One region of the Gottfriedia sp. NPDC056225 genome, then DNA from elsewhere that is predicted to be linked to it. Evidence: riboswitches for the same ligand, from Rfam matches in the RefSeq annotation. Region 1 holds a riboswitch; each other region holds the start of a gene.
What was found. Region 1 has a riboswitch for cobalamin ahead of ACFCYN_RS07155 (acyl-CoA thioesterase). Riboswitches for the same ligand answer to the same signal wherever they lie in the genome.
Positions count from the first base shown of each region.

Region 2: it holds a riboswitch for cobalamin, as region 1 does, so the genes downstream of both, ACFCYN_RS15760 (Ig-like domain-containing protein) here and ACFCYN_RS07155 (acyl-CoA thioesterase) in region 1, are expected to answer to the same signal.
Region 3: it holds a riboswitch for cobalamin, as region 1 does, so the genes downstream of both, ACFCYN_RS15220 (ABC transporter substrate-binding protein) here and ACFCYN_RS07155 (acyl-CoA thioesterase) in region 1, are expected to answer to the same signal.
Region 4: it holds a riboswitch for cobalamin, as region 1 does, so the genes downstream of both, metE (5-methyltetrahydropteroyltriglutamate--homocysteine S-methyltransferase) here and ACFCYN_RS07155 (acyl-CoA thioesterase) in region 1, are expected to answer to the same signal.

Region 1 covers NZ_JBHJTJ010000007.1:32,206-37,985, reverse strand. Annotated here, with positions in the region: gene ACFCYN_RS07170 (dynamin family protein) at 1-536, shown strand, start outside; gene ACFCYN_RS07165 (hypothetical protein) at 600-854, opposite strand; gene ACFCYN_RS07160 (DUF4349 domain-containing protein) at 1,006-1,932, opposite strand; cobalamin riboswitch at 2,327-2,472, shown strand; gene ACFCYN_RS07155 (acyl-CoA thioesterase) at 2,824-3,318, shown strand; gene abc-f (ribosomal protection-like ABC-F family protein) at 3,697-5,532, shown strand; gene ACFCYN_RS07145 (YitT family protein) at 5,604-5,780, opposite strand, start outside.
Region 2 covers NZ_JBHJTJ010000024.1:29,980-35,759, forward strand. Annotated here, with positions in the region: gene ACFCYN_RS15755 (Ig-like domain-containing protein) at 1-504, opposite strand, end outside; gene ACFCYN_RS15760 (Ig-like domain-containing protein) at 655-3,945, opposite strand; cobalamin riboswitch at 4,352-4,545, opposite strand; gene ACFCYN_RS15765 (hypothetical protein) at 4,760-5,780, opposite strand, start outside.
Region 3 covers NZ_JBHJTJ010000023.1:6,702-12,481, forward strand. Annotated here, with positions in the region: gene ACFCYN_RS15210 (ABC transporter ATP-binding protein) at 1-553, opposite strand, end outside; gene ACFCYN_RS15215 (FecCD family ABC transporter permease) at 550-1,602, opposite strand; gene ACFCYN_RS15220 (ABC transporter substrate-binding protein) at 1,568-2,527, opposite strand; cobalamin riboswitch at 2,651-2,824, opposite strand; gene ACFCYN_RS15225 (ATP-binding protein) at 3,000-4,787, opposite strand; gene ACFCYN_RS15230 (response regulator transcription factor) at 4,787-5,506, opposite strand; gene ccsB (c-type cytochrome biogenesis protein CcsB) at 5,742-5,780, opposite strand, start outside.
Region 4 covers NZ_JBHJTJ010000019.1:21,789-27,568, reverse strand. Annotated here, with positions in the region: gene ACFCYN_RS13785 (UDP-glucose dehydrogenase family protein) at 1-790, shown strand, start outside; gene ACFCYN_RS13780 (TVP38/TMEM64 family protein) at 1,362-1,970, shown strand; gene metE (5-methyltetrahydropteroyltriglutamate--homocysteine S-methyltransferase) at 2,068-4,365, opposite strand; cobalamin riboswitch at 4,526-4,721, opposite strand; SAM riboswitch class I at 4,826-4,937, opposite strand; gene ACFCYN_RS13770 (PadR family transcriptional regulator) at 5,527-5,780, shown strand, end outside.

The DNA of each region.
Region 1 (5,780 bases):
CTCAAAGCTATTTAGCAGAAATGAGTAATTCTTTAAATGAGTATATTGGAAATGAATATTTAAGCCTTGAGTGTGACTTTAAAGTATTAGATGACTGGCGTCGTGATGCTGATCGAATGACTAGTATGACTCAATTAGATGAGATGAATATATTATTAAACGCATCACCATCTCAATTTATTTTAAAGAGCTCAGGAATCTTATTAGGTTTATTACCTCAAAATAAATCGAAGCTTGTTGCTCAATACCAAAAATATGTTGATAATGTAAACTACGATGATGTTACATCTGATCTATCAACTAAGTTTTTCCTACAATTTGAAATGTTTGAAAAGACTTTACCAAGAGATTTAGCTATGTTCTTAAATGCTCCATTTGAGCAAATTCATGAGCTAGTTGATGAAATAAGATTAGCAATTTCTAACTATAACCGTACTTTAGATGACATGAAATCAAATCCAAGTATTTACTTTGATCCGATTACATTCTTCACAGTGCGTTTAAGACAATTAGAGTTTTTAACATTACGTAAATAAAAAAAGAGTGTGCCAAAAAGGCACACTCTTTTTTTCAAGTTATTAAATCAATAATAATGACAATTATTCTTCCGCAACTTCTTCATATGGAATATGTACAACAATTGTTTGATAGCCCTCTTTAATTTTCACATAGCCACCCCAAGGGATTTGAAGGATTAAAAAGGCTCCTTTTGAATCAATTGAAAAATGAGCAATTTTTTCATGTTCTTCATCAAGTACAAGAACTTCTCTCTCATTTCCTACAGTTCGAATACCAGCGTGGCAATGAATTTGTATTTTCCAATTACCTAGTCTACTTAATAAGAAATGACTCATATAATAGATCTCCTTCTATAAGTTGTTTTTTAAACTAACTATGAAAATGATTAGTAAAATAGATACTTATATTGAGAAAGGGTAAACGGTTTATTCTATCTAACTAAATTCTATTCTTAAGAATGCTATCTTAAAACTATTTAGGTATGTTTTATGCTTGATATTTTTTAATGGCTTTACGCGTTATAAAATAACCAACTGCAATGATCGCAAACCAAATAATAATCATAAGAGAATTACCAATCAAGAAAACTGTCGTATTTTTAAATCCACTCACGATTGCATCAACATTTTGTTTAAATGTTACACCGATCCGGTCTCCAATCGTTATTGGAGGAGTTGTATCTGTAATCGATGAAACTTCATTAATAAAAAGATTGATTGTACTGTAGTTTACAGCTGAATCATAAGTTTTTAAAGTTGTTGTTAAACTTTCAATTTCGTATCTAACATCAGTTAATTGCTTTTCAATTTCTAAAATGTCTTTTAAAGAGCCAGCTTTTTTTAATAAATTCAATAAACGGTCTTCTTGAATTTTTAATGATTTCATACGCGTTTCTGTGTCAAAGTATTGATTGGATATATCATCAGTTGAAATCGTTTTTGAAATTACATTTCCAATCTTATTTAAATTATATAGGAATTCATTTAAATTTGTTGATGGAACCCTTATTGTATAATTTGCAGTTCTAGATGGTGATTGCTCAGAGTCGTTACTAGAGTACTTTTCCATTATGGATGTTCCACTAATATGATTCGATTCGATATAGCCGCTCGAACTACTAACTGATTTTTCAAGAGCTGAAATGGTTTTATCAAATTTCTTGGTTTCGAGCTGTAATTCAGCTGTTTTTACTAATTTGCGATTACTAGCTACAAGCTGTTCGGATGGTTGCTTTTTTTGATCTTTGACCGAAGCCTCAGTGTTATTTACAAAGTCCTTCTGATCTTGTTTTAAGGATTTTGATGAAATACTACTTAATTCTTCTTTTGAGTCAGGATTTGAACATGCAGAAACGAATAAACATACAAGTAGTATTAAAAATAAGTTTTTTAAAAAACGACGATAAATTAACATGATATTAATCACCTCATATGTAGGTCGAATTTAATGGTTGGAAAGATCGTGAAGAGTTTGGTTAATTGTTTAATTTTTGTTTGTATTCCTTTCCTTTATTTCCTAATCTTTCATCAAACATTCTATTGCAATAGTAATTATTTTTTAGTTGCAGATTTTTATATTTGTTAAAAATTTCTAATTTAACCTACTATACCATAAAAAAAGTTAGGGAAAATGTGGTATTTAAACCATTTTTAGTATATTTTTTTGTATGAAAAGCACATCCGTATCTATGGTTAGTTACTTTTTGTTTTAAGTAAAAGTTATTAAGATGTAATAAATGAATATTATGATTTTTGGAAAAGAAATAAATATTTTGACTATTTTTGTATTTTATGACAAAATAATGAAAACTAAATAGTAGGGAATAGGTGTAAATGAAATTCTTATTAATTCATTTACTTAAAAGGGAAGATTGGTGAAATTCCAACGCGGTCCCGCCACTGTAATAGATGAAAATTCTAAAGTCAGGAGACCTGCCTATTCTAACGACGCTGTTTGACCTACGAGAGATAGGGAGGTGCCTTTTTGAAAGAAAGCTTAATTTAAAGTATTGTCATTATTTTATGTTTTCCAACGATCTTAAGGCATTTTTATCTTTTTAGAGATGAAAATGCTTTTTATTTTTTTAGGAGAATTTATGAAACTTCCAATTTTACATGCAAAAAACGATGGAAATTAAACAAGTAAGATAGCAAAGTTGAAAGAATTGATGAAATAGGGTCAAGTCTGAATTTGAAATAAAGACTCGCCATGAGACTGAATAAAGATGAATTGTAAATTTGATAAAATCAGTGAAAAAAATTAGAGAAATACATAATTCAATTAATTAAAAGTAGGGAGAAACCGATGAACAGTAGATACGTTAAAGAATCCAGAGTATTTGATAGTAGTAGAATATTTCCAACTGATTTAAATAACCATGGTACATTATTCGGTGGGAAAATGCTTGCAGCAATGGACTTAATTGCTTCTATTTCAGCAACAAAGCATTCGAGAATGGAATGTGTAACCGCGTCGATGGATTCAGTCGAGTTTCTATGTCCAGTTCGTGAAAGTGACTGCATTTATTATGAATCATTCGTCATCTTAACAGGCTCAAGCTCAATGGAAGTATTTGTTCGAGCAACTGCAGAAGATTTGCTTTCAGGAGAAAAAAGAGTAGCAGCAACATGTTTTGTAACTTTTGTTGCACTAAAAGATGGAAAACCTCATAAAGTAGTAGAGGCAATACCAGAAACTGAAGAAGAAATTAAATTGCAACAATTAGCATTTAAGCGTTTAGAAAGTCGCCAATTAAGAAAAAAATTAAGTAAGGAATTGGCATTAATTTGGAAAGAATAAAAGTAATGATTGAAATCATACTAAAAGTAAGCTAAGATTAAATTAATATTTTTAAGGAGGCATCAAATTTAGACACTATGTACAATATCCGATAACTTTTAAAGCTAAAGAATTATATAGCAAAAAAGTACTCTGCCTGAAAACAGAGAAATTGGATAAGTATGTCTATTTTTTGAGCCCATAATGAATATTAAGTAAATCCATTCAATTAAAAAAATGGTTTATTTAATAATAACTAAACTTTGTATATACTTTTTCGAATGTACTAGGCTGATTAAATTACATCCAATTTACACACAGGCAGATACTGCTTGTGTGTTTTTATTTTCTCTGGGCTAAAAACAGAGGGATATTTTTAAATTGGATGGAGTGAAGTATATGTTTATTATAAAAGCATCGAACATTGAAATAGAGTTAAACGGAATGACAATTTTTAAAAATGGAAATCTAGAACTAAAAGAAGGCGAACGAGTTGCTTTAATTGGTGAAAATGGAGTTGGGAAATCAACATTTATCAATGCAATTTTAGGAAATATTCCGCTTAATAAAGGGTTATTGCAAATTCAATATTCAAAAGAAGATATAGGTTGGCTTTTAACAGATGAAGAAGACCAGGAATTACTTACAGCAAGGGAAGTAATCGAATCATTTGATCAGGAACGTTATTTAATAAAGAAGAATTTAGAAAAGCTATCACTTGATCTATCTAATGAAAAAAATCTTGATAAATATAATGAGTATTTAAGTAAGTATTTAGAATTAGATGGATACGACTTTGAAAATAATATAGATCAAGTATTAAAGAAATTTCAATTACCGCAAGAATTATGGAATATCCCGTTCAGTCATTTAAGTGGTGGACAAAAAACAAAAGTTAAATTAGCAAAAGTGATGATGAAACAACCAAAGCTATTAATTTTGGATGAACCAACAAATCATCTAGATACAGAGTCGATTCAATGGTTAACTGAGTGGTTAAAAAACTTTAAAGGCAGTGTGCTTTTTATATCACATGAACGACAATTCATTGATGATGTTGCGACTGTTACGGTTGAATTAACACATGCTGGCACATTTAAGTATAATGGTGGCTATTCAGCGTATAAAATACAAAAAGAACATGAGCGAAAAACCCAGCAAGCTCAATATGAAAAACAAGAAGCGGAAAAGAAAAAGTTAATCGAAACGATTAATCAATATAAACAATGGTTTACAAGCTCGCATAATGCAGCGAGTGAACGTGATCCTTTTGCAAAGAAACAAGCTGCAAAAAACGCATTAAGATTTAAATCAAAGGAAAAGGATTTAGAACGATTAGAAAAAAGAAAAGTAGAAAAACCGAAAGAAGTTAAGACAATCGCAGCTAGCTTTGAAAATGAAACGTTCACTGCAAAGCAAATGATTAACTTTGAAAAAGTAGATTTCTCATACGCTGACAAATCATTATTTAGCCAAGTTGACTTTCTGTTAGGTCGAGAAGATCGATTAGCTGTAATAGGTAAAAATGGTTCTGGAAAATCTACATTTTTAAAATTATTAACGGGATTATTGATTCCGAGTAATGGGTCCGTACGACATAATCCTCAATTAAAAATAGGTTATTTTATGCAAGAGCTCGAAGCGTTAAATGAAGATTCTACCATTTTAAATGAAATTTTATCTCTTCCAAATATGACTGAAACTGAGGCGAGGACACTACTAGCTTGCTTCCTTTTTAGAAGAGAGGATGTTTATAAAAATATCGCTCAATTAAGTATGGGGGAAAAATGTAGAGTTGCTTTCGTAAAGCTATATTTTTCAGACTCAAATCTACTTGTTCTTGACGAGCCGACAAACTATTTAGACATTCACACGAGAGAACGAATTGAGGAAGCATTAGCTGCTTATCCTGGAGCCGTTGTAGTTGTTTCTCATGATCCTTATTTACTAAAAAAAGTTTCAAATCGTGTAATTCATATCGAAAATGGTAATCTTTATGAATTCAAAGGTTCTTTTGCGGAATGGAACGGTAGACAAAGCATTACAAACGATCAACAATCTTTATTAAATGAACGAATTAGATTACAACTAGAAATTGCTGCATTGAGTGCGGAAGAAATCGAAACCGATGAAGAAAAGAAAGCTCAAATTACAAAAATCGTAATGTTGCAAAAAGAATTAGAAAACATAAATCAAATTTTAGAATCAGGAATAAATGGGAAACAAGAGGTGTAAGTAAAAAAACAAATCACTTTAGGTAAATGACTAAAGTGATTTGTTTTTTTGTTTAACTTAATATGATTTGTTTATCCTGCTTTTAATACATCATTTACATCATGAATAACGACAAATGCTTTTGGGTCGATTGCGTGAATTATTTTTTTAAGTTCAAACAATTCCTTATTGCTCACAATTATGTATAATGACTCTTTTCTTAAACCTGAGAAATGTCCTTTTGCTGGATAGATTGTTACCCCACGATT
Region 2 (5,780 bases), on a different contig from region 1:
ATAAATTGTTTTAGAGTAATCGGCAAGTGGTGTTAATAAATTGTAACCACCTACATTCGTAGGATCTTTTCCTAATGCACTAAGTGCCAGTATTAACCTTGAGTATTCAGTATTTTTTGATGTGGACAGCACACCCTTATCTGATTTCACTTGATCGACGATACGATTATAGTAGTTAACAAAATATTGTACGGGTACATTATAGTTCCCCCTTGCTAAAGACAGTACTGACCATTCACCTGAAATTGTTCCAAAACTTGGATTAGGTACTTTAGATAATAAAAATCCTAATGAGTCATTTAGTTGGGTACTTATCGTCGCGTTGCTATTCGATTCACTTAGTTTCAATATCGAGTTTAGCCCAGCGCCGGCATTATCATATGTAATGTGAGTAGTTGGTTGTCCTAAAATCGTTGCACGGCTATCTGCATGTACGGAATTAGCCGGAACAGTAACTGAAAAAATAAAAAAACCTGATAATAACAGCCCTGATATTTTTCTCATTTTTATACCATATCCTCTCTTCTTTTCTAAAAACCAATAACCGTAAAAATAAATGGGATTATCATGTCCTTCGACTTTAAAAAAACTGAAACGACCTCTATTAAACTAGTGATCGTTTCAATATTACATACAGCTAGATTATTATCAGTATTATTTAACAGTTACTGTAGTTTTTGCGCCCTTATTCCCCGCTCGATCTACTACATATACCGTTAGTTTTGTTCTTTTTTTCTGTTTTGATATTTTAACTGTGTAAGTTCCACTCGATGAAACTTTTGCGGAACCAATTCTTTTTGAGCCACGATAAATATAAACCGTACTATTTGACTCTGCTTTACCAGTAACTTTTGTCGTAGAGCTCTTTATACTTTTTACTGCTGGTTTAAGAGGTGCTTTGTTATCAATATAGAAGACGATGCTTCGTTTGTTCCCTTTTAAATCAGTTGCAATAATATTGTACTTACCAGATGCTGCAAAAACTTTTCCTGAATAATAAGTGTATGACTTACCATTAAACGTAAGTTTTACATTTAACAGCCCAATATTATCACTGATTTGAATTGTTTTTTTCGTTCTATAATAGGCATTATTTGAAATTCCTTTTATAGTTGGCAATGTTTTATCTGCTTTTATTACTGCTAGCCTAGACTCAGCTGAAGTAAGTCTAGTAATACTGCCTACTAGCGATTTTTGACTTGAATCTAAAGAATTATAAGCTGCTCGTGCTGACTTAATTGCCGATTCACTAGTTAATCTAACTTGTGATGTAGTTGGTAATGCAGCAATTTTATCTTTCGTAGCTTTTGCGGCATTTTTTAAATTCACAATTGTTTTTTCAGCTAATACAAGCTTATTAAGTACAGTAGATGTAACTAAGTTCTTTTGGGCAGTTGTTAAAGCGTTATAGTCTTCTCTAGCTGCAATTACTGCAGATTCATTAGCTAACTTGATTTGTGAAGGTAATCCATTGATTTTATTTTTAACTGCATCTGCTTTTACTTGATCTTTTAAGACGATTATTTTATTTTCTGCTGCTACTAATTTATTTAATACAGTTGTAGACACTTTTCCTTTTTGAACTAGAGTTAGCCCATTGTAAGCCTCACGAGCTGATGCAATTGCCGCTTCATCCGATAGCGTAATAGTTGTCGGTAAAGCATTTATTTTGTTAACAACTGAATCTATTAATGAAGCTGCGTCTTTTAAACTTTTAATTTCTGATTCTGCTGCAACTAATTTTTCTAAGACAGTTTCCGTCACTTTTTCTTTTTGAGCTTGCGTTAACCCATCATATGCTTCACGAGCTGACACTACCGCTGCTTCATCTTCTAAAGAAATAGTTGTCGGTAGGGCGTTTATTTTGACTATAACTGAGTCTATTAATGAAGCTGCGTCTTTTAAACTACTAATTTCTGCTTCCGCCGAAACTAATTTATTTAATACAGTTTCTGATACTTTTTCTTTTTGAGCTTGTGTTAACCCATCATATGCTTCACGAGCTGACACTACTGCTGTTTCATCTGATAAAGTAATTGATGCTGGTAATTCATTGATTTTATTAATTACTGAATCAACTAGTACTGCTTCTTCTTTTAAACTAGTAATTTCTGATTCTGCTGCAACTAATTTTACTAATACCGCTGATGGTAGTAATCCTTGTTGCGCTGCTGTTAAACCTTCATAAGCTGTTCTTGCTTTAGCAATCTCTGATTCATTTGAAATTGTAATTTTTGTAGGTAATGCATTAATTTGATTTGTAACTAAGGTTACCGGGGCATCCGTCATGTTATATAGACTATTTTCTCCCTTAAGAAACCTGTCATACGATACAAGGGCATATGTCGCTTGATCTGTAGCCATTCCATCTACATTCCCCGTTAGAACATGCTTGAACCCTCCGCCATTAACATAGAATTTAAGTAGTGCAGTCACCAAATTTCCATCTACTTTTACAAATCGACTGTCTGTTGCTGGATTTACACCTACTGCTGTTAAAGCTACGATAACTTGTGAAATACTTTCGCTAGAAGTTGAACCAAATGCAGTAAATCCACCATCTGCTTTTTGAATAGTAGAGATCGCTTTTACTGCTCGATTAATTGCTGCATTTACCTCTGGCATAGATTGATATGGAGCTAATGCCTGTAATGCCATTGATGTAATGTCAGGATCAGGCGTTGTACCAAATAAAGCAAACCCTCCTGCTTGATCAGTACCCTTCTTAACTTCTTTACTTAATATATAATTAACGTATTTTTCCCTTGTTGCTTGTTTAGTAGAATCTGCAATAGTTGGTATTTGATAATTATTTGAATCGAATGCTATTAAGGCAAAAATGCCCCCGTTAATCCCTTGACTAACTGTTTTATCATAATCTGCAAGTGGAGTTAGTAAGTTGTATCCACCTACATCAGTAGAATCTTTTCCTAATGCACTAAGAGCTAATATTAATCTCGCATATTCCGTATTCTTTGATGTAGATAAAACGCCGTTTGCTGACTTCACTGTATCGACAATACGATTGTAGTAATTAACAAAATATTGATCAGGTACATTATAGTTACCTCTTGCTAATGACAATACTGACCATTCACCTGAACCCGTACCAAAACTTGGATTAGGAACTTTAGTCAATATATAGCCTAGTGAATCATTTAATTGCGTGCTTATATCAACATTGTTTAAAGCATCATTTAAAGTAGTCAGTGCAGTATTAACAGTAGATTGATCAACCGTTAAATTACTAAGTGTTGTATTTGCTTGATCATATGCAGTTCGAATAGATGCCTTCGCTAATAACGCATCTTTGTTAGGTGCTGAATTTACTTCAGCTACTTTTTTTAATAAAGAATCTTTATTTGCTGGTGTATAAAGTGCTTTATCCCCACCAAAACTTGAATTATCTTGTCCTAAATCTGAGCCGTATCCATAAAGTGTAAATTGCCATCTACAAACATCCCCATCTTTCGGGAATTTATCAGATGCTCCAACATTTGGAAACTCATTATTCACTGCATACATCCAACCGGACATATTATAGTAGTCAAATTCCCCTAAATAGCCCGTTTTTTGAGCTCCGTTAGCAATAATTTCTTCATTACTTAAATTCATTGCATCTTTTATGACTGTCGGAACATTTACAGAAATATTTCCATTTTCAAGTTTAACCTTTGACAAATAGAATCCTGAATTAAACGATCCGTAACTATCATAATTACTTGTCCCGCTTAAAAATCGGTCAAGAACCTTTGCATAACTTTCCCCTTCATAAAAAGGAACTTTAACTGGTTGACGAATTAATCCCGCACCTAAAGTATTTGCCTCAACTGACATCGTCACATAGCCAATTGGACTATCTGCATGAACCGATACAGATTTCGTTGGAATTGTAATTGAAAAAACTAATAAAACTGCTAATAATAATCCTAATATTCTTTTCATTTAAACGCGTCCTTTCTTTCATTTCTAAAAATCTATCTTTCTAATAAACTCAAATTCTTCCTCCCTTATTTTGCTTGATTTTCCGGTGTCTTTTAGTGACAAAAATTCTTCATTGCCAATAAAGAAAACTCGCCAAATATGGCGAGTCTTTAGGCGAAGATAGAGGCTTAAGTTGCACTTATATATAGAAATTAAAATTGGCAACCACGTCGACTTTTCCTCTCCGCTGCCAATCTATACATTCTTAATGTGCAAAAAAAAAGCCCTGCCTTATTTGGCAGGACTTATAGTTATCCAAAAATTAAACTGTTCCAACAGCATACTAAAAATGCGCGTCACAGCGCTCTTATACGGCTTTCGCATAAGAACAGAATTTTTCTGATAACAAAACTTCCCTCACCGAAAGACTTGTAACATGCAAATGGCAGGTCTCCTGACTTAAAGCTTCAAGCCTACTCCATTCATCTTCCCAGTTTCCCAGTGATTAACGTGCAATCGCACTTGAATGTTTCGTAGCTTCTTACAGTAGATGTGAGCTGTTTTGGTTTTTCACCAAATTCCCTATTAATGCAAACTGCAACCATATACTGTCTTCATTTTAACAAATGGTTTAACACTGTACAAATTAATTTTTAATTTTTCTAAATTGTTCTCTATTTTTTCTGTTAAATTAAAATGTATATTTTGAATAAAAAAAGAGGTTGTCCAATTAGACACCCTTAGGAACTCTTATATTAATATCGCTAACTTTGTAATGTTTAAGTTATTCTAATGATTTTTGGAGGTTTCGTTAAATTACTTAGAAAGTTAATTTTCAATCTAATTCCTTGATATATTCTTCTCTTTCTTTAAAAGCTTGTTTTACGATTTCTTTCGATACCCCATCTGGAATATGAAAGGAAATTGAATTCATATAGTCCTCTGGATATTTATTATCTAAAGAAAAAATTGTAACATTATAAACGTCAAGTTTGGCACTCGTTAAAAATTGGAGTAACTGATAGACCTTATCTACATCGTCTATATCACCTTTTAGTTGAATGTCAAAAATTTTATAATCATCAGACTCTAAAGCTAAATCAAGATTCTGATTGAAGACTGGCATTTGTTTTGTATTCAAATAGTCATAACCAAGACTTCTTAACCCACCTTCAAAATCCTTAAAAAGTGCCGATTCTTCAACATAGTAAGAGTATTGAGCAAAATTTGTTATATTCGGCGGTTCATAAGGTGTTGAGCTTTCACGCTTAAAATCAGACATCGAATAAATAGAATGTACATTGTCTATATCAAAAGTTATTCTTTTATTTACATCATTTGTATAGCTCATACTAATTTCTTTCACATCTAATGGCTTGTAAACATCGCTAAACTCTTGAAATTTTTTAAGCACTTCATAAATTGAATTCATTTTTTCAGTATCAAATAAATTTTTAACATTTGCACTCACAACATTTACTTTTAAATGTTGTATAACATTTCCATTATCAACATAATCAAACGATTCCATATCATTTTCACTTTTAAATTCGATTGACTTTACTTTGGCTCGATTAAGAATTGCTGAATTCGATTGTTCAAAAGCCTTTTTCATTTCAAATGTTTTAAATTGGATGTCATAGTCATCTCCAATAATTTTTGTAAAAAACATCCCCTTAATGTAAATGTTAAAAGTGAGCTTATTTCCCGTTTTCTTTCTAACTTTAAAATTGGTATCACCCATGTTCCCTTCGTTTATGTTTGGTTTTTCCAAAACATCTACTTCGAAACCGTATTTGTCTTTAATATATTTTTGTGCTTTTACATCGATCTTTCCTGCCCCAACACATGCAGTC
Region 3 (5,780 bases), on a different contig from region 1:
ATTCCTTTAACATGTCCAAAATTTTAATTGTATGCATCAAGTCTAAATGGTTACTTGGTTCATCTAAAAAAATGTATGGGGTATCTTGTGCAAAGCATTGGGCAAGAAATACTCTTTGCCTTTCACCACCGCTAATTTCATTGATTAAGCTCTTCTCCATCTTCTTAGTACCTGTCATTGACATTGCGCTTCTAACGGCTGTTTCGTCATGATCTGTCCAACTAGGAAAAAAAGAAGAAGAGTGGGCTAGTCGCCCTAATTTCACGGTTTCTTTTACCTCATATGAAAATGTATAGGAATTTTGTTGAGACAACACAGCAATCTTTTTAGCTATTTGTTTATTAGACATACTAGAAACTAATTCTCCATCTAACTTAACATTTCCTTTAGAAGGTTTAAAAAGTCCACATAGAATATTTAAAAATGTAGACTTCCCACTTCCGTTAGGTCCAATAATTCCTAGCCATTCTCCTTGATTGATCGAATAGGTGAGTCCATCCAAATCTGTATGAATTCCATCATATGAATATGAGATATTTTGACTTTTAATCATACTTTTCCTCTATTTCTTTTCAGTGATAGTAATATAAACGCAAACATAGGAGCACCTATTAAGGAAGTAATTACTCCAATTGGTAATTCTCGAGGCGCGAGTACTACTCTCGATAAAATATCGGAACCTATTAAAAATATGGCTCCATTTATCATTGATAATGGCAGTAATTTTTTATGTAGTGGACCGACAAGCTGTCTAGTAAAATGCGGAACAACTAACCCTACAAACCCAATTGTTCCAGATACCGCTACAGCTGCACCAGATAAAATACTTCCTGTTAGCAAAATTAAATAAGTAGATTTTTTCACATCGATACCAATATTCTTTGCATTTGTGCTACCAAATGTCATCGCATCTAGATGTCTATTTTGACTAAATAAAATCAAAAATGAAACAATTAAAAATGGTAGTAAACTTAAAGAATACTGAATACCTCTACTTCCAATATTCCCCATTAACCAGCCAATAACTGCACGTAATTCATTATTCGAAAATGTAATAAATAATGATAACAATGCCGAACAAAATGAACTGATTATGATTCCACCTAATATGATTGTTTCGACATTTAAAGAGCGATCTAATTTTCTTACAAATAATAATAGGATTAATAGTGTACCAAACCCAAATAAAATGCTAACTACCGGTAAAGTAAAGTAAGTAACAATTGGTAAACTTATTTGAAAAAATAAAACAAACACTGCTCCTACAGATGCGCCCGAAGAAACACCTAATGTAAATGGATCGGCTAATGGATTTTTAAGTATACCTTGAAACGCGACTCCAGCTAATGAAAGACACGCTCCTACTAATCCAGCTAACAAAACCCTTGGCACACGGATATTCATAACAATTGTTTGAATATCTGCTGGAACATAATTAGTTTTAAATATAGCATCCGAAAAGCTAGAAATGATAGAAGAAAAGGGAATCGATGTAGAACCAATCGAAACCCCTAAAATAAATAGAAAAATTAATAAAATAATTGGAAAGATAAAGATTAAATATGTATTATTTAAAAAGCTCTGGGTAAACCGCCTTTGCAATTGCTTCGACTCCCTCTGCAAGTCTTGGACCTGGTCTAGATGTTGTATCTGCATTAATATCATATACTCGTTTATTTTTGATTGCGCTTACTGTTTGCCAGTTCTTTCTAGCTATAATCGTTTTTTCTAGGTTTGGAGTAAAATCACCATAAGTCGTTAAAATAACGTCTGGGTTTGCTTTTATTGCTGATTCCTCACTGTACTGTACCCAACCTTTTTGATTTTCAGCTATATTTTTAGCATGAATAATCGAAATCATTTCATCTAGAAAAGTGCCTTTGCCTGCTGTATATATTTCTGGTGGACCTGAAATTTCAAGCCAAACCTTTGGATTTGTACTTGCTTTAGCTGTTTTTTTGCTAATTTCATCTAATTTTGTTTTCATTCCACTTACTACTTTTTTAGATTGCTTAGTTTTACCGGTGATTTCTCCAACTTGTAAAATTGTATCATAGACATCATTAATAGTTGCAGCGTTTTTAACGACAAACACATTGATTCCTGCTTGTTTTAATTGCTCTAAGCCATCAGCAGAAATTCCTAAACTTGATTCATGAGCTAATACTAAATCAGGCTTTAGTGAAATAATTTTTTCAACATTGTAAGTCATGTCAGCATTGTTTCCGCCAACTTTATCAATGTTTTTTACTTCCTTTGGATAATTATCAAAATCTGTTACTCCAACGACCTCTTTCCCTTCTCCAATAGAGTAAAGGATTTCTGTGTTACTTGGAATTAGTGAAACGATTCTTTTAGGCGCTTCTTTTAACGTAACTTCTTTTTTCGTAGCATCTTTAACCGTCATTGGAAAAGTAGCTTGTTCATTTGTACCTACATTCGATTTTTTTTGTGTCGTATCATTAGTACAACCAAATAAACCTAAACACAATATAATCATGATAAAACTAGCTAAAAACTTCTTCATTTGAATCCTCCTAAAATTTTGGAAAGCATAAAAAAACCCCATTCATTATGAACGGGGCTGAAACAACATACATATACAAGAAGTCTTGCAACTGCTGCTTCAAACTCTTACTCCCCGAAGAATTGAACAAGGATGACTTTAGCAGGTCTACTGACTTTGCTTCAACCTACTCCGTCCTTCCCATTCTTTTCGAACAGTGGATAGCCGTTTCGTCCACATTACAGTTGCGGGGACAGTTCTGGATTGTAACCAGATTCCCTTTTAAGCAATATTTGCACTAAACTCATCAATATTTCATTAATTCAATCGTAAGATATATCGAGTAAGAATTCAATTATTTTATTTAGAATTTGTTGTGTAAAATACTATATTTCAATTATTTTCCTCAGGTAAGAATAGTCCAAACATAACTTTATTTAACTTGAAGTTTAGAAACTAAAATCTCAGGAAAAATGTTTTATATGAAACAAGATTACTCTACATCTTTTTCGTTCATTCGTAAATCATGAGGGATTTTCACTTTAAATGTCGTTCCATGTCCAATCTCACTTGAAACCTTGATTGATCCACCATGCGCATTGACAATATTTTTAACAATTGCTAACCCTAAACCAGTACCGCTCCTACCTCTAGTACGAGCTTTATCGGCCTTATAAAAACGTTCAAACACAAATGGTAAATCTTCACTTGAAATCCCTGCACCCGAATCAATGAATCTAAATATTGTCGATGTTTCATTTTGACTTACAGATACAATTATTCTGCCATTTTCATTTGTATGTCTAATAGCATTATCAATTAAATTAGTAAAAACTTGCTCCATACGATCTTCATCGATATATACATCTACATGTGGAACATTATCGATTTCACCAAATAGCTTAATATTTTTTTCTTTTGCTAGCCCTTTGAACTTACGTAAAATTCGATCTACAAATTGAATCAATGGGACATGATCTCGATTCAATTCAGTAAAACCATTTTCCATTCTTGCTAAATCTAACAAATCATTTACTAATCTACCCATTCGAAGTGACTCATCATAAATAATTTGTGACAACTCTTGCATTTCTTCTTTAGATTCTGCTACACCATCTACAATCGCTTCGCTATAGCCCTGTAGTAAAGAAATAGGAGTACGTAACTCATGAGAGACATGAGCTATAAAATCCTTTCTCATCTTCTCCAAACGCCTTTGTTCTGTCACATCTCGGATTACAGCTACAACGCCTCTTATATTTGTCTGATTATAAAGTGGCGACATTAAAACTTGCCAATTACCTTGATCAAAATTTAATTCAATAAATTGCTTTTTCTCACTTACAACAACTAATTCAAATAAATCTAGTAATTCCTTTGTTAAAACGAGTGACGAGGTTTCTTCTTCAAAATAATCATCATTAAGCATTTTTAAAAAGCGTTCTGCCGGTGGATTTGTTGTGATAATTCGTCCTTCATTATCGATTGAAATAACACCATCTACCATACTTGTAATTATATTAGAAACCTTTTCTTTTTCTTGCTTTAATGCATTCATATTAAAATTTAACTGTTTACTCATTTTATTAAATGAGTAAGCTAACTCTCCAATTTCATCACTTGAATGGATTGGCACTTTCACATTAAAATTACCCGAAGTCATACTACCCACAACTTCTTTCATCTTTCTTAACGGTGCTGTAATTTTTGATGAAAGGAAAAAAGAGAAAAATGTTGTTAATACGATTCCAATTGATGCAGCGAGCAAAACAAAATTAGTTGTTTGGTGAATCATTACTTTAACAGGTTGCAATGTTTGGTAAACAAATACAGCTCCATTTTTTGCATTAGCATTTAACGGCACACCAACAACTAATTTTTCCCTTTCACTATTTTCACCGTAGACTAGTCTTTTACTAACCTCTTTATCTTTAGTTAGTGTTTGGTCTAATACATCATCATTTTGTATTTCTTTAAAAGGTAAATCTTGTATTCCATATGTATTGTTTGAATACCACGGTTTCTGACCATCAATCGAAATAATTACTCTTGAATACCTACTCACAATATTATTTGATAAATATTCAATATTTGAAATTGGTTGGCCATTTTCTATTAATTGTGCAATTTTCGAAGCGTCATCTTTCATATTTTGGACTTGAAGGTCAATATAAAATTTTTCAAAAAAACCTATTAAGACAAATGTCAGAAAGGATAACACAAGGGATACTAATAATATAATTGTAAGCCAAAGCTTTCCAACTAAACTTCTTAGAATCATTACTCCTGACCTACTTCAAATTTGTAACCCACGCCCCATACTGTGACAATCATTTTTGCAGCATCTTCAGAGCTCTTACTTAATTTTTCTCGAAGTCGTTTGACATGTGTATCAACTGTTCGTAAATCCCCAAAAAAATCGTACTGCCATACAGATTTTAACAATGTTTCTCGATCAAATACTTTCTCAGGTGATTTCGCTAAAAATAACAATAACTCATATTCTTTTGGCGTTAAGCTTATATCTTCACCTGCCACAATTACTTTATGAGCATCATTATCGATCGTTAAATGCGGAAACACTACTATATCTTTTGCAGAAGTATTATCTGAAGTAAACACCGGTACTGGAGAAGCACGTCTTAATAGAGCCTTTACTCGAAGTACTACTTCACGTGGGCTAAAAGGTTTAACGATATAGTCATCCGTACCAACTTCAAAACCTTGAACACGATTTGTTTCTTCACCTTTAGCCGTTAGCATGATGACTGGCGTTGTTTTAGTTTTTCGTAATTCCCTACAAACTTCAACTCCATCAATTTTTGGCATCATTAAATCTAGTACAATCAATGAATATTCATTTTTTAATGCTAAATTTAAAGCATCTTCACCATTATCAGCTTCATCAATACTATATCCATCACGTTCCAAATACATTTTCAATAATCGTCTAATACGATCTTCATCATCTGCTATTAATATTTTTATATTTTGTTCCATGCATATAACCCCCTCTTCATAATTTTACATAATAAAAATCGTATATTCTAGTACAATTTGTGAACATTTTTACATAATTCTTAATTTATTATTTCCATAAATTAGTGAAAAAATCCAGAATCAAACAGCGAAGACCTTAAGAAATTGTTTATTAAACTTTCTTTTCTTAACGTAGAAAAACCCCCGCCATGGAAAAATTAATTTCCTTTACGGGGGTTTTTAGCACATCTTTTTATTATGCGTATGAGTGTAAACCTGCAATGATTAAGTTAAC
Region 4 (5,780 bases), on a different contig from region 1:
TGATTCTGCCATCATCGTTACCAATCGCAAAAGTGCTGAGATGATTAAATATGCTTCAAATAATTTTTTGGCTTTAAAAGTTTCATATATTAATGAAATAGCAAATCTTTGTGAATTCACAGGAGCAAATATTGATGAAGTTGCTTATGGGATGGGCTTGGACAGTCGTATAGGTAATAAGTTCTTAAGCGCTGGAATAGGGTACGGTGGATCCTGTTTTCCAAAAGATACAAAAGCACTATACGAGCAAGCTAATTCATATAAATATGAGTTGAAAACTGTTAAAGCTGCTATAGATGTAAACGAAAATCAAAAACTAATATTACTAAAGAAATCAAGAAAATATTTTGATAGCTTAAAAGGATTAGAAGTTGCGGTACTTGGGCTTACATTTAAACCTAATACAGATGATTTAAGAGAGTCTCCATCGCTAATGAATATTCCGATTATGATCGAAGAAGGAGCGAAAGTAAGAGCTTGGGATCCTGTTGGAGTTGAAAATTTTCAAAAAACACATCCTGAACACATAAATTATTACAGTACAATTGAAGAAACGATTAGAGGAGCAGATATTTGTTTTATCTTTACTGAGTGGGATGAAGTGAAAAAATTTGACTTGTTAAACTATATGAAATTAATGCGAAATCCAATTATTCTTGATGGAAGAAACTGCTATGATCTTAATAGTGCTAAGAAAGCTAACATCATTTATGATTCGATTGGGAGACAGAAAATTTCGTCATTTAAATATGATTTTATAAACGATTTCAAACAAGTATTGAATAATTAAATGAATGATCACTATAGTTCACAAGTGTCTAGTAAACACACATAGTCCTGGGTACAGACGACAAACTAAAAAAAAGGAGTGGCTTAGAGTCTACTCCTTTTAATTATTTTTTGGAAATCTAGTTGAGCGGATTAAAGGGTCAACAATATCGTTCTAGCCATTAATTGGTCTCCAATATTAAACTCTATATCGTTTATGGTTTGTTCAGCCATTTTTTGATTGAACTCATTTTTGGTTTATACGACAGATCTATAAGTTTTTGTATACTAACCAACATATTGTTGGAAATTGATTATTGAACAGAAACGGATAACATTATAAAATTTTAAAGTAATTAAAAGGTAATTAAAAGATGGCCATGTTGCCCAAATAATGAGTTGGGAATTTATGGTCGATAATAAATTGCTATTCCATTTACATTTAACTTAAATGGAATTTTATTGTGTTCAAGAAAATAATGGAGATGATTTTAAAAATAGAAAATGGGGAAATATCATTCTATTTGATATGACGACTTGAATGAATAGAAACGATTTATGATTTTACAATTAAACGTGAAAGGAGAACCTAAATGCAACTTCAAATTTATCAGTGGATATCATTTCAACAATTACAACATTTCGTAACTGTTCATAAAAACTTAGGTGTTCTGATCGCGTTTTTGATTCCATTTGCGGATTCTTTTTTGGGAATTATTCCACTTGGGGCAATATGCGCTGCGAACGTCAACGCGTTCGGATTTTGGACAGGATTTTTAGCAACCTATGTTGGTAGTGTTTTAGGCACTACTGGTATGTACTTCTTATTAAAAATGACTGGCGCAAAATGGCTAGAGCGTTTTATTCAAAAGAAAAAGAAAGGGAACTCTGGTATGAGCTGGTTAAATAACAGTGGATTTGGTCCAGTGTTTCTCTGGTTTTGCATCCCGTTTTGCCCATCTTTCATAACGAATATTTTTGCATCGATGTCTAAAATCAGACCTCGTATCTATATATTTGGATTCGCAATGGGGAAACTTGTTGCATTGTTGCTCATTAGTTTTGTTGGCCAGGATTTAGATGATTTCTTCAAAGAACCTCTTGAGTCAATTCTAGTTTTGGTAGCTATATTTTTATTATGGTTTGTTGGTAAAAAGGTTGAAAAGAAATTTACGATGCAGCGAGAGAAAATGCACTTATAATAGTAGAAAACCACTGAAAACATTTCAGTGGTTTTCTTATTTTATTTATAAATTATAGCTCTTAAAAAATCCGTTGAACGCTTAATATATGATCTAATTACTCTTTCACCAACAACTTTTCTCTCGCTTGCTCAGCTGCTTCAACCATCACCTTTAATGCAGCAATCGTTTCATCAGTACCTCGCGTTTTCAAACCGCAATCAGGATTAATCCAGAACAGCTTCGGATTGATTACTTGAAGGGCACGATCAATATTTCTTGTGAGTTCTTCAACCTTTGGGACACGAGGACTATGAATATCATATACGCCAAGGCCAATCCCTTTCTCGTATGTATTTTCTTCAAAAGCAAAAATTAACTCACCGTGACTTCTTGATGTTTCAATCGAAATAACGTCAGCATCGAGCGCATTAATTGCATCGATAATATCTTCAAAGTTTGAGTAGCACATATGAGTATGAATTTGTGTATCGTTTTGTACAGATGCTGTTGCGAGTTTAAATGCATAAACAGCAACATTCAGATAGCTTTCCCAGTTTTCGCGTTTTAATGGTAGCCCTTCACGAATTGCTGGTTCATCGACTTGAATCATACGAATTCCGTTTTTCTCGAGCGTTTCAACTTCTGTTCTAAGTGCAAGTGCAATTTGATTTGCAACATCGTAACGTGAAATATCATCTCGTACAAATGACCAGTTTAAAATTGTTATTGGACCTGTTAACATGCCTTTAACAGGCTTAGTTGTTAATGATTGGGCATACACGGATTCTTTAACTGTCATTGGTTCTAGATAAGATACATCTCCATAAATAAGTGGGGGTTTTACGCAACGAGAGCCGTATGACTGTACCCAACCAAATTTTGTGAATTGGAAACCAGCTAATTTTTCTCCAAAATATTCAACCATATCAGTTCGTTCAAATTCACCATGTACAAACACATCTAAGCCAAGTTCTTCTTGAATCGCAATCCATCTTTTGATTTCTGCATAAATAAACTCTTCATATTGCGCATTCGTTAATTCACCTTTACGCCATTTTGAACGCTGACCTCTTACTTCTTGTGTTTGAGGGAAACTTCCAATTGTTGTAGTTGGTAGAAGCGGTAATTGGAAAGACTTTTCTTGAATGGCTTGACGAACTTTATAGGATTCTTCACGCTCCACACTATACGTATGCAAGTTTTGAATGGCTTTCTGAACATGTTTATTGTTTCGAACGGATGATTTATTTAATGCTTGAATTGCATTTGTACTTGCTTCAATTTCTGCTTGAATCGAAGTTTTCCCATCTTGTAAACCTTTTGCTAATACAAAAATTTCATTTAGTTTTTCATCAGCAAAAGATAGCGCAACCTTTAGCACATCATCAATTGTACTTTCATTATTCGCTGTTACAGGAGAATGTAATAAGCTTGATGAAGGTTGGATAATAAGCTGATCCTTTGAAACGAACTCAGTGATTTCTTCAAGAAGGGCATATTTATGCTCAAGATTTGCACGCCATATGTTACGTCCGTCAATCACACCAGCAGCAAGTACTTTATCTTTTGGGAAACCATATTTTTTAATGGCAGCAAGGTTACGACCGTTATCATAAATAAAATCAAGACCAATTCCTTGAACAGGGAGTGAAACTACTTCTTCGTAGAAATCAACGCTCTCAAAATAAGTTTGAAGAATCACATTCACATTAGGTGCTGCTTCATGCAATGCTTCATATATATCGTTAAATAATGCAACTTCTTCTTTTGAAATAGATGTAGATAAGATTGGTTCATCTATTTGAACCCACTCAACACCTTCTGTTTGTAATTCTCGTAATAGATCGGCATAAAGTGGTACAAATTGATTTACAATCTTTTTAAACTCAGTTTCTTTATATCCTTTAGACAGTTTTACAAATGTTACTGGCCCCAAGATAACTGGTTTCCCTTCAATACCAAGCTTTTGTTTAGCCTCTTTATAAAATTGTAGTGGACGGTTATCGACAAGAGTAGGTGCTACTTCTCCCAATTCTGGAACAATATAGTGATAGTTTGTGTTAAACCATTTTGTCATTTCAGATGCAACTGCACTTTTTGAACCGCGTGCTATTTCAAAATAAGTTTCAAGTGATACTTTTCCTCCTGCATATTCAAAGCGCTTAGGTACGAGACCGAACATAACAGTTGTGTCGAGAACATGGTCATATAAGCTAAAATCTCCTACTGGAATTAAATCGATACCTTGATTTTTTTGCTTTTGAAGATGCTGCAAACGAATCGCTTCAATTTGCTTTAAAAAATCTTCTTTTTCTAGTTTACCTGCCCAAAATTGTTCAAGTGCTTTTTTCCATTCACGCTTTTCACCAATTCTTGGATAACCTATATTTGAACTTTTTACACTGTTTACCATTCTAATACACTCCTTATATGTTTGCTTTTGTATTTTCTTCCCAACAAAAAAGTCTCCCTTTTCAAATAGAAAAGAGAGACTCATACGCATAACTAACTAGAGTTGAGATATTGCTGATCCCAAATCACGTATTCCTCACTCCCCCCTATACATCCGTAGGTACAAGCGCATACAATAGGCAGGTCTCCTGACTTAGGATCAAACGCTTCTTATCCCTTCCCATTTCAGAGAATGAAACAGTGGTTGAATGATAAGTTGCTCCCCAATACAGTGGCGGGACCGTGTCGGATTCTAACCGACTTCCCTTTTAAGCTGTGTAAATAATTCTTAACAGCACCTTTTGCATTTTTATGAAATTATTATTAAGAAAATTGAAGATGATCATTTCTAACAAACCTTCAAAACGACAAAAGCCCTCGCTACTTTATAAGTGAGAGGGCTACAAAATTTATGGAATCCTCTCTTATTTTCCAAAGCAATTTGCTTTGCAGGAATTAGCACCTTTTCAACAAAAAACGTTGAATGGTTGCCGGGCATCATCGGGCCAGTCCCTCCGCCACTCTCAATAAGAGTTTAATAATTTATAATGTTTTGAATTAATTGTCATGATAGCATGATAAACATAGTCTGTCAAAATAAAATAAAAAATGTTCGCTACAGAAAAGTTTAAAAAAGAGGGAATGTATATTTTGTATATATAGATAATACATTAGAATCAATCCAGAACACGGTTAGATTCAGTGGTCTAAGTAATTTTATTTTGATCTAGTTCTTAACTAAAAATTTTTTTGATCAACTTTACAATCCTACTACTCGGTGATACAATGTACCTGTACTTAGCAATACTGAATACCAGTAATACTAAATAGTTAAATTTTTTTTAAAAAAAGGTTCACATTTCTTCTACTTAGTAATACTATATACTATTACTAAGTAATACGGAGTATCAGTCGCACTAGATAGCTGAAAAAGAGTTCATATAAAAATGAACAGTAAAAGCATTGATCTATAGGCTATTTAGTTTTTCTATTGTCCGGTACTAAGTATTACTGAATATCTGTATCACTAATTAGTAGAAAGTGTGTTTTGTGCTCAGCTAATTGCTGTTTAAGTTAATAGACCTAAAAATTATTTCACAAAAGTAAAAAGGAGGTGTACGCTATGGAAAATTTAACAGAAATGCTTAAAGGTTCATTGGAAGGTTGTGTACTTGAAATCATCAGTCGCGGTGATACTTACGGCTACGAAATTACTCGTCTTCTTAATGACTTAGGATTCACTGAAGTTGTCGAAGGAACAGTCTACACCATTTTGATTCGGTTGGAAAAGAAAGAGATGGTAAATATCGAGAAAAAACGGTCTGAAATGGGACCGCCTCGTAAGTTTTATTCATTAAACGAAGCAGGGCGTGAGGA